DNA from 3 places in the Priestia sp. Y58 genome. Region 1 is predicted to be linked to each of the others. Evidence: riboswitches for the same ligand, from Rfam matches in the RefSeq annotation. Region 1 holds a riboswitch; each other region holds the start of a gene.
What was found. Region 1 has a riboswitch for S-adenosylmethionine ahead of MMB68_RS14735 (bifunctional homocysteine S-methyltransferase/methylenetetrahydrofolate reductase). Riboswitches for the same ligand answer to the same signal wherever they lie in the genome.
Positions count from the first base shown of each region.

Region 1 (3,283 bases):
TAAAATCTAGCTTTTAGCTTATTTTTTCTTTTTTAATACATAGCATCCATACAAAAGCTAGTCCAATATAGCCAAATATCGGATACAAAAACTCAAGAAGCTGTGCATATCCAAATTGCCCAATAATAAAGCATGCCAAGATAATAAACGCAAAAGCTTGCTTATCATTCAGGGGAAGAAATGACTGAAGCTGCTTAGCGATTCCAAATACATTTCCAATCAATGTAGTAAAAATCTCGCCTAACACAACTACCGTAAATAAAACATTCACCCACGCTGAGATATTTTTAACAACGGCACTCATAGGAATATCAAGTTGAAATGAATAAGGCAAATTGGAAAGGGCAAGATGAGTAGAAACAAGCATAAACGTAAGTACACATCCTCCTATTACGGCCCCTTTTTTAATCACGCTCCTATCTTTCACGGAGCTTCCTAATGGAACTAAAACGGCCTGAGCCAAAGCTAGATTTAGGGAAATATATAAAAAGGGACTAACCGCCCACTTCCACTGCGTGACGAGCGTTAAATCCGGCTTCGTTTGAATCAGTGAGAAATAGCTGATATTTGGCACAAAGATGATAAAAGCAAATGAAAGCATCATCGGCACAACAAGAGAATTAACCATTAAAATACCGTTAATTCCTCTTGCGATAAATATATAAGTTAAAACAATTGTAAAAATCATCCCAACAGGAGGCCACAGCCCAAACTGTTCTTTTCCTATTGCCCCCGTACTCGCTAGCATGACTGAAGTTACTCCAAATAAAATGACAATCATTACACCGTTTACCACTTTTCCAAGCACATCACCAAATAAATATGTATTAAGCTGCTGATAAGAAGAAGCCCCAATTGCGTGCGAAAGCAGCATCATTTTTGAACCTAGCCAAATAAAAAACAAGCCGCTGACCAAAATTCCGACCATTCCAAGTTCTCCGTACTGTGTAAAAAATTGAACGATTTCCTTCCCTGTTGCAAAACCGGCTCCTACAACGGTTCCTACATACGTAGCAGCAACCTGCAGCGTGAGTTTCCACCTTTTCATGCCCATCACCCTTCTACCCTTCATAGTTCACTATATGTAGAAACGGTTAAAAAAAGACGAGCCTTTTTACGTATAAATCGACACATATCCCAGCGCTTGTGCCTTTTCGTTTATTTTTTATTTTTCATTTTCTTTTTGTATTTCTTAAAAAAAACTCCTTAACCCCTAACATAACAGTCATTTTCAAACAAAATATACGGATATTTTCCCTTTACCTTTTAAATTTTCCTCAATATTTGCTGGAAATTCATAATTTACTGTTGTATAATTTCTAAAAATCAGATAAATTATTAAATAAGTATTCTTTCTATTTAAAAAAATATGTTTCAATTATATACAATTGATTCTTATCATGAGAGGTGGAGGGACTGGCCCTTTGAAACCTCAGCAACCAGTCGTTAGAGACATGGTGCTAAATCCAGCAAGCAATTTATTGCTTGGAAGATAAGAAGGCGAAAAAAGTCTTCTTCTTAAGAAGACTTTTTCTATTTTATCGGCATATTGCATAAAACGAATCACTCGTGAAATAGAAGCGGAACAATTTAAGGAGGTTTTGACATGGGGTTACTTGAAGATTTAAAGTCTAAAATTTTAATTGGGGATGGTGCCACTGGTACCCTCCTTTACTCACACGGTATTGACAGCTGTTTTGAAGAACTAAACATCACCAAACCAGAAGAGGTTTCTCGTATTCACAGAGCCTATGTAGAAGCTGGTGCAAACGTTATTCAAACAAATACGTACGCTGCTAATTATCAAAAACTTGCCCGTTATGGATTAGAAGATTCAGTCAAAGACATCAATGTTGCTGGTGTAAAATTAGCGAAACAAGCTGCAAAAGATCAGGCTTACGTGGTTGGTACACTCGGCGGAATTCGTTCTTTCCAAAAAAACGCTATTAGTTTAGAAGAAGTTAAGCGAAGCATTCGTGAACAAATGTTTTGGCTTTTAAATGAAGGCGTGGATGGCCTTTTATTTGAAACATACTATGATTTCGAAGAATTAAAGACCGTTCTTACACTGGCAAGAAAAGAAACGGATAAGCCTATTATTACCCACGTTTCCCTGCATGATATTGGCGTACTGCAAGATGGGCGTCCTTTAGCAGATGCATTAAAAGAACTAGAAGCGTTGGGAGCAGATGTTGTCGGGCTAAACTGCCGTTTAGGTCCTTATCATATGATTCAGTCTCTTGAAGAAGTACCGCTTCCTGATCGTGCTTTCTTATCTGCTTACCCTAATGCCAGCCTTCCGGCATATGTGGAAGGAAAGCTCGAATATGAAACGAATGAAGACTACTTTGTAGAAAGCGCACGTTTATTCCGCGAACAAGGGGTTCGCTTAATTGGAGGATGCTGCGGTACAACACCAGCCCACGTACGCGCAATGTCATCTGCCTTAAAAGACCTACCTCCGATTACAAGTAAAGTCGTTAAAATGAGACCTGCCGTTACGGTTCAAGAGCGTGAGCAGCAGGATAAACCTCATATGCATGAAATTGTGAAGAAGCGCCGCTCGGTTATCGTCGAGCTAGATCCGCCTAAACAGCTTGGTCCGACGAAATTTTTAGAAGGCGCAAAAGCACTTGATAAAGTCGGCGTAGATGCTATTACATTAGCTGATAATTCTCTTGCCTCACCTCGCATCAGCAACTTGGCAATGGCAACACTGATGCAGCAAGAAACAAAAGCACGACCGCTTATTCATATTACCTGTCGCGATCGAAATTTAATTGGACTTCAATCTCATTTAATGGGACTTCATACGCTAGGAATGAATCAAGTACTTGCAATTACTGGTGATCCGTCAAAAGTTGGCGATTTCCCTGGCGCCACTTCAGTCTACGATTTATCTTCATTTGACTTGATTAGTTTAATCGCTCAGTTTAATGAAGGACTATCTTATTCCGGCAAACCGCTTGGTCAAAAAACCAATTTTTCCATTGCAGCTGCCTTTAACCCAAACGTGCGTCACTTAGACCGAGCCGTTCAGCGTTTGGAAAAGAAAATCGACTGCGGGGCTCACTATTTCATTACTCAGCCTCTCTATTCAACTAAGCAAATTGAAGAGGTATATGAAGCAACCAAACATTTAACAACGCCGGTATACATCGGGATCATGCCGTTAACAAGCGCAAGAAATGCTCGATTTATTCACCATGAAGTACCTGGAATTAAATTATCAGAAGATATTCTAGAACGCATGGACGCAACGGGAAATGACCGGCTTCGCGGT
Region 1 is NZ_JAKWFL010000004.1:286,629-289,911, reverse strand. It holds gene MMB68_RS14740 (YkvI family membrane protein) at 14-1,048, opposite strand; SAM riboswitch class I at 1,393-1,499, shown strand; gene MMB68_RS14735 (bifunctional homocysteine S-methyltransferase/methylenetetrahydrofolate reductase) at 1,607-3,283, shown strand, end outside.

Region 2 (3,283 bases), on a different contig from region 1:
CGTCTCGCCAGTTATCGTGAATTTGCCCGGCGAGGTATACGTTTAAGTTCATTGTGTAGAAGTCCTCCTCTAACTAAAGTTTGTTTTATTTTATCAAATGTAAGCGGATAATACGAATGATTTGAATGGGCTACTTTTCCAAAAATAAGGTTATAGTAGACAAATAGTTAAAAAAGAGAAACAATAGAAGGCGTATTGCTAATTAAAGAAAGGATGTACATGATGACAGAAACAGTGCTACAAGTAGATCATGTCAGTAAAGTAATTGGGAAGAAAACCATTTTGCATGATGTATCCTTATCGGTTGAGCGCGGTGAGATTTTCGGATTGCTTGGTCCAAATGGCTCTGGAAAGACAACGCTAATTCGTACCGTCGTAGGGCTAATTAAAGAAACAGAGGGAACGATTACCGTTAATGGGTTTCCTTTAAAAGAACAGTTTACATCAGCTATGAAATCAATTGGAGCGATTATCGAAAACCCTGAGTTTTATGATTATCTGACGGGCTATCAAAATTTAAAACACTTTGCGAATATGCATGAAGGGATCACATCAGAACGCTTGGATGAAGTGATTGCTTTAGTAAAGCTTGAAAACAGCATTCATGCAAAAGTGAAGACGTATTCTCTTGGGATGAGACAGCGTTTAGGAGTAGCTCAAGCTATTTTACATAAGCCTGCATTGCTTTTACTAGACGAACCAACAAATGGTCTAGACCCAGCGGGAATGAGAGAGTTTCGTACATATTTACAAACGCTTTGCAGGGAAGAAGGAATTTCAATCTTAATCGCGAGCCACTTATTAAAAGAAGTAGAAGCATTATGTGACCGCGTTGGCATTATTCAAAACGGCGAGTTAAAAGCTATTCAAGATCTATCTCCAAATCGTCAAGATCAAGGAATGTACGTAGAATTTGAAGTGTCTGATGCACAAAAAGCAGCGAATCTTTTATCACAAGAATTTGAAGTAACGGTGAGATCACATAGTATCGACGTGGCGATTGTAAAAGAGCAGATTCCAGCTGTGAATAAAAAATTAGTGGACAGCGATATTTCAGTCTACCGAATTACCCCTGTGTATGAGACGCTTGAAGATTCGTTTATGTCCGTTACGGAAGGAGAGCACCATGCTTAAGCTAATTCAAAATGAACATATGAAATGGTTTCACAAAAGAAGTACAAAAATCACGTTTATTACAATCGGCATTTTAACTCTTTGTATGGCTCTTTTAATGAAGAAAGTAGCAAACAGTGCAGGAACAGAAGACAATATTTTGAACTTCCTGTCATTTAGTTCAGGTATGCTGATTCTCGTTCAATTTTTCGCGCTTGCTGTTGGAGGGTCAATGGTTGCAAAAGAGTTTGAAGCAGGTACCATTAAGCTTCTTTTAATTCGCCCTGCTAGACGTTCAACGATTTTAGCATCCAAGTACATAACGCTCATTTTAATTAGCTTGTATTATTTACTGAGCTATTTGCTTTTTTCGTTTGTATGGGGAGCATTGTTCTTTGGCTTTGCCAGTCTAGAAGGAGATGCGCAGCTGCTTAAAAACATTACGCTTACGTATGACAGTGCGTATATGGAAACGTTTATGATGATGACGTTCGCATTCATGCTGTCGTCTTTATTTAGAAACAGCGCGCTTGCTTCAAGTCTAGCTATTGTCGTAAGTATCGGAGCGAAAGCAGTAACTGGAATAGTGTCAGAGTTTGGTTTATGGTGGGGGAAATTTTTACTGTTCGCCAACACAAACTTTGTGCAGTATATGAACGGAATGAAGACGATGTTTGACGGCATGACGATTCCATTTTCAATCTTCATCTTAGTTGCACACTTTGTCTTCTTTATGGGCGTGGCTTGGGCAGCGTTTTTAAAACGTGACGTAGCTAATTGATGTGAGAATTTTCGCACTATACATTTTTCTGAAATAGCATTTGACAATTAAATAAAAAGAGATTACAGTAGTGAAAGACTATTTTTAAAACAACTATAAACTTCTTATCAAGAGAGACGGAGGGACTGGCCCTATGATGTCTCGGCAACTGGCTGTACGCAGTGCGGTGCCAAATCCAGCAGACGATGTTTCGTTTGGAAGATGAGAAGGGTAATCTTATGATACAAATAAGAGACCTCTTCTTGTCAATAAGAAGAGGTCTTTTTTATTACGTAAACAAGAGGTGTTAAGAATGGAACAACAAAAAGGAAACGGCTGGGCGCTGTTACCGCTGGGCGTCTTTTTAGTCCTGTTTGTCGGATCAGGAATTATAACGGGAGATTTTTATAAGCTGCCTGTATTAGTAGCCATTATTATTGCAGCTATTGTAGCGCTGGCTATGAACCGCAAAGATTCACTTAATGTAAAAGTGGAGCGTTTTGCTAAAGGAGCAGGGCATCCTGATATCATTATTATGGTGCTTATTTTTATTTTAGCAGGTGCTTTTTCTGAAGTCGCTAAAGGTATGGGAGCTGTTGACTCAACAGTAAACTTAGCGCTTTCCGTGCTTCCGCAAAGTTTAGTCGTAGCAGGAATCTTTGTTATTGGCGCATTCATTTCAATTTCGATGGGAACATCAATGGGAACAATTGCTGCGCTAGGACCTATCGCTGTAGGAATCAGTGAGCAAGCGCATGTTTCTGTTACATTGGCAATAGCAGGTGTAATTGGCGGTGCAATGTTTGGTGATAATTTATCTGTTGTTTCTGATACAACGATTGCGGCAGTTCGTACGCAAAAAACAAATATGACGGATAAATTGAAAGTGAACTTTTTTATCGTACTTCCTGCAGCGATTGTTACGGTAATTTTATTGCTTGTAATGACGCTAGGCAACACGTCATCAGTAGAAATTAAAGATTTCAGCTGGTTTAAAATCTTGCCTTATATCGGCGTACTCGTTGCTGCAGTATTTGGTGCAAACGTATTAAGCATTTTAACCGGAGGAATCGTGCTAGCCGGCGTAATTGGATTAGCTGACGGAAGCTACACGCTTTCTTCTCTTGCTAAAACTGTGACAGAAGGTATTGGCGGAATGTCAGAGTTAATTATTTTATCTCTATTAATTGGCGGAATGGTTGAGCTCATCCGCTATAACGGCGGTATTCAGTTCTTATTGAATTTATTAACACGACGCATCCAAACGAAAAAAGGTGGAGAATTCAGCATCGCTGGGTTGGTAAGTTTAACAAATTTAGCAACGGCTAATAACACGATTTCAATTATTACAGCAGGTCCGTTAGCAAAAGAAATCTCTGATAAGTATTCAATTGATAATCGTAAATCAGC
Region 2 is NZ_JAKWFL010000003.1:367,632-370,914, forward strand. It holds gene MMB68_RS11920 (YtoQ family protein) at 1-52, opposite strand, end outside; gene MMB68_RS11925 (ABC transporter ATP-binding protein) at 223-1,134, shown strand; gene MMB68_RS11930 (ABC transporter permease) at 1,127-1,894, shown strand; SAM riboswitch class I at 1,996-2,102, shown strand; gene MMB68_RS11935 (Na+/H+ antiporter NhaC family protein) at 2,187-3,283, shown strand, end outside.
Region 2: another riboswitch for S-adenosylmethionine. It lies ahead of MMB68_RS11935 (Na+/H+ antiporter NhaC family protein); the one in region 1 lies ahead of MMB68_RS14735 (bifunctional homocysteine S-methyltransferase/methylenetetrahydrofolate reductase).

Region 3 (3,283 bases), 110 kb from region 1:
CACCTAGACTAACGCCAATTGAAGCTAATTTGACTCCTTGTAAAATATGTCGTGCTACTTTTTCATCCTGTACTTGGAAAGAAATCATAGCTCCGTATCCATTTGCTTGTTCTGAAATCAGTTTGTGGTCTGGATGACTTTTTAAGCCCGGGTAGTATACACGGCTCACTAGAGATTGTTCTTCAAGCCATTTTGCAAACTGCAGCGCTGTTTTTAACTGCTGATCTAAACGAACTTTTAATGTCTTAATTCCCCGAAGCAGTAAAAAACAATCCTGTGGTCCCAAGATAGCACCAAAAGCATTTTGCACAAACTTTACTTCTTCTGCTAACTTTTCATCGCTTACTACAACTAAACCGCCAATGACGTCACTGTGGCCGCTGATATATTTTGTAGCACTATGAATCACAATGTTTACACCAAGGTCAATTGGCTGCTGTAGATAAGGCGTTAAAAACGTGTTATCCACAATTGTAAGAAGATTGCGCTCCTTCGCCAAACTTGCTACTGCTTTAATATCTGTTACCTGTAAAAATGGATTTGAAGGGCTTTCGATATAAATAGCCTTCGTATCTTTTGTGATAGCTTCTTCTACTTTCTCAACCTTCGTTGTATCAACAAAAGTTGTTTTGATACCAAACTTTGAAAATAATCGTGTTAATACACGATATGTCCCGCCGTACGTATCGTGTGAAACTAAAATTTCATCCCCTGATTCAAAAATAGATAACACCGATGAGATAGCAGCCATACCTGATGAAAAAGCAAAACCAGCGTATCCATTTTCTAGCTGAGCAATGGTGTTTTCTAAAGCCTCACGAGTTGGATTTCCTGAACGAGAATAGTCATAACGGCCGTTGTTCGTCTCATCTTCTTGGTTAAATGTAGATACCTGATAAATAGGTACGTTAACCGCTCCAAAATGACCGTCAATTCCTGTATTTGCATGAATTAAGTTCGTACCAAATCTATGTTTATTATTGTTGGTATGCATCAAATGCCTCCTTCAAGTCTTTAATTAAATCATCTGCGTGCTCAATTCCAACTGATAGCCGCAGTAAACAGTTTGTTACTCCGACACGATTTCGAATTTCCTCCGGAATATCAGCGTGTGTTTGACGAGCTGGGAATGTCATTAAACTTTCTACGCCTCCTAAGCTTTCTGCAAATGTAATAACTTTGACATTTTCTAAAAGTACTGACACGATGTCAGGGTGTGAGACAGCAAAAGAAATCATGCCTCCAAATCCAGTTGCTTGTTTCTTCATGATTTCATAGCCTGGATGTGTTTCAAGACCAGGGTAATACACTTTTTCCACGAGATCATGAGCAGTAAGCCAATTTGCAATTTTCAGCGCGTTTTCATTATGCTTTTCCATACGAAGCGCTAGCGTTTTAACACCGCGTAATAACAACCAGCTGTCCTGTGGCCCTAAGATTGCCCCAGCTGCATTTTGATAAAAACGAATTTTCTCTCCTAAGCTACTACATCGAGCCACTACAAGACCAGCAACTACATCATTATGACCCCCAATGTATTTGCTTGCACTATGTATTACAATATCTGCTCCAAGCTCTAAAGGACGCTGATAATAAGGGGACATGAAGGTATTGTCAACGATGGTAAGCAAATCATGCTGTTTAGCTAACGCAATTGCTTCTGGCAAATCAGTCACGTGCATCATTGGATTCGTAGGTGTTTCAATAAATAAAGCTTTCGTGTTGGGACGAAGCGCATCTTTTACTTGCTCGAGATGTGCTGTGTTGACGTACGAAACAGTAATTCCTTGCTCTGAAAAGATTTCATTTAGTACTCGGTACGTTCCTCCGTATAAATCCTCTGATACAATTAAATGATCTCCGTTTTTAAATAGTGCTAAAACTGCCATTACACCCGCCATTCCTGAAGCGAATGCTACTCCTACTTCTCCTTTTTCTAAAGCAGCAATTGCTTCTTCCAATGCTGTACGAGTAGGATTTGCCGTACGTGCATAGTCAAATCCTGTACTTTGCCCTAAAGCAGGATGAGCAAATGTTGATGCTTGGTAAATGGGTGTTGTAATAGAACCTGTTGAAGGATCACGACCTACTCCTGAACGAACTAATAAAGTTTCAATTTTCATCTATTTCTCTCCTTAACTCAAAATAAAAAACACTCTTCACAGATGGAAGAGTGTTCGTTTATACACGATTTCTCTCATCTGTTAGAACAATACTGATGTTCCACAGGAATTAGCACCGTTCAAATGAATGTTTCATTTGATGGTTGCCGGGCATCGCAGGGCCAGTCCCTCCGCCACTCTTGATAAGAGTTCTATATAATTGTTGGTGGTTAACGTTTGTTGTTACTAACTTTAATAAAGATTTTCTTTATTGTCAACATAATTTTCTAAAAAATTCAAATCATCTCATTTGTTTATTCAATATACTTGTCTTGCTAAACACATAAAAAAAAGAGACGACAGGGAGGTCTCTTTTTCTAAGGCAAGTGTACAGCTTTTACGTGAGCTAACTTCCAATACATACTTTCTCCATTTGCCGTAATTAGTTCAACAATATTATTAGAAACTTCTTTAAGTACACCAATCTTTTCTGATTGATCCCCTAAATCTAATACGACCAGTTGATTTTCATATTTTTTAAGCTGCTCTTCAAAGTTTCTGACAAAAGGTGCAGAGGCGGGCCTTACTGGGAGCTCTTTGTCACTTAAAGAATAAGGGGTTAACTCATTACTGTAAGGGGTAAGCCATTTCAAATGATGCAGAGAAACAAAGACATTTTTATACACTGGAGAATAAAACACAAGATAATCATTCAGCACGCTTGTGATATAGCCATGCAATGATTTCCCTCCCGTTACATAAATTTCAATAAATTTCCCTTTTGCCTGCTGTAAAATATTCCGATAAGAAATCCGCTGACTTTCTTCTATTAAATTCTCTTCTATTTCACGTAAAACCGTATAGTCTTCTTCCGATACTTCCCGCAAACGATGCATGTGTAAAAGAGGAATATACAAATAATCATGTCCATTATACAAAACCATAATATCTAATCCAAGATCAATAAGTCTGCCAACAAATGTCGTTTTTCCTGAAATATCTAACTCCACAATTTTATTGATATAATGATTCATACTCATTCTGATTCTCCTCCTTTTTCCTATATGATAGAAAAGGTGCTTTATAAGCACCTTTTATGTTCCATTTCATCATGCTTTCCAACGATAATTTTTCGTTTTAATAACTTTCTCAGCCGGTGTTGAAGAGCGTGAACCTGTACG
Region 3 is NZ_JAKWFL010000004.1:401,292-404,574, reverse strand. It holds gene MMB68_RS15345 (trans-sulfuration enzyme family protein) at 1-994, opposite strand, end outside; gene MMB68_RS15340 (trans-sulfuration enzyme family protein) at 978-2,123, opposite strand; SAM riboswitch class I at 2,195-2,312, opposite strand; gene MMB68_RS15335 (DUF2642 domain-containing protein) at 2,480-3,142, opposite strand; gene MMB68_RS15330 (spore coat protein) at 3,212-3,283, opposite strand, start outside.
Region 3: another riboswitch for S-adenosylmethionine. It lies ahead of MMB68_RS15340 (trans-sulfuration enzyme family protein); the one in region 1 lies ahead of MMB68_RS14735 (bifunctional homocysteine S-methyltransferase/methylenetetrahydrofolate reductase).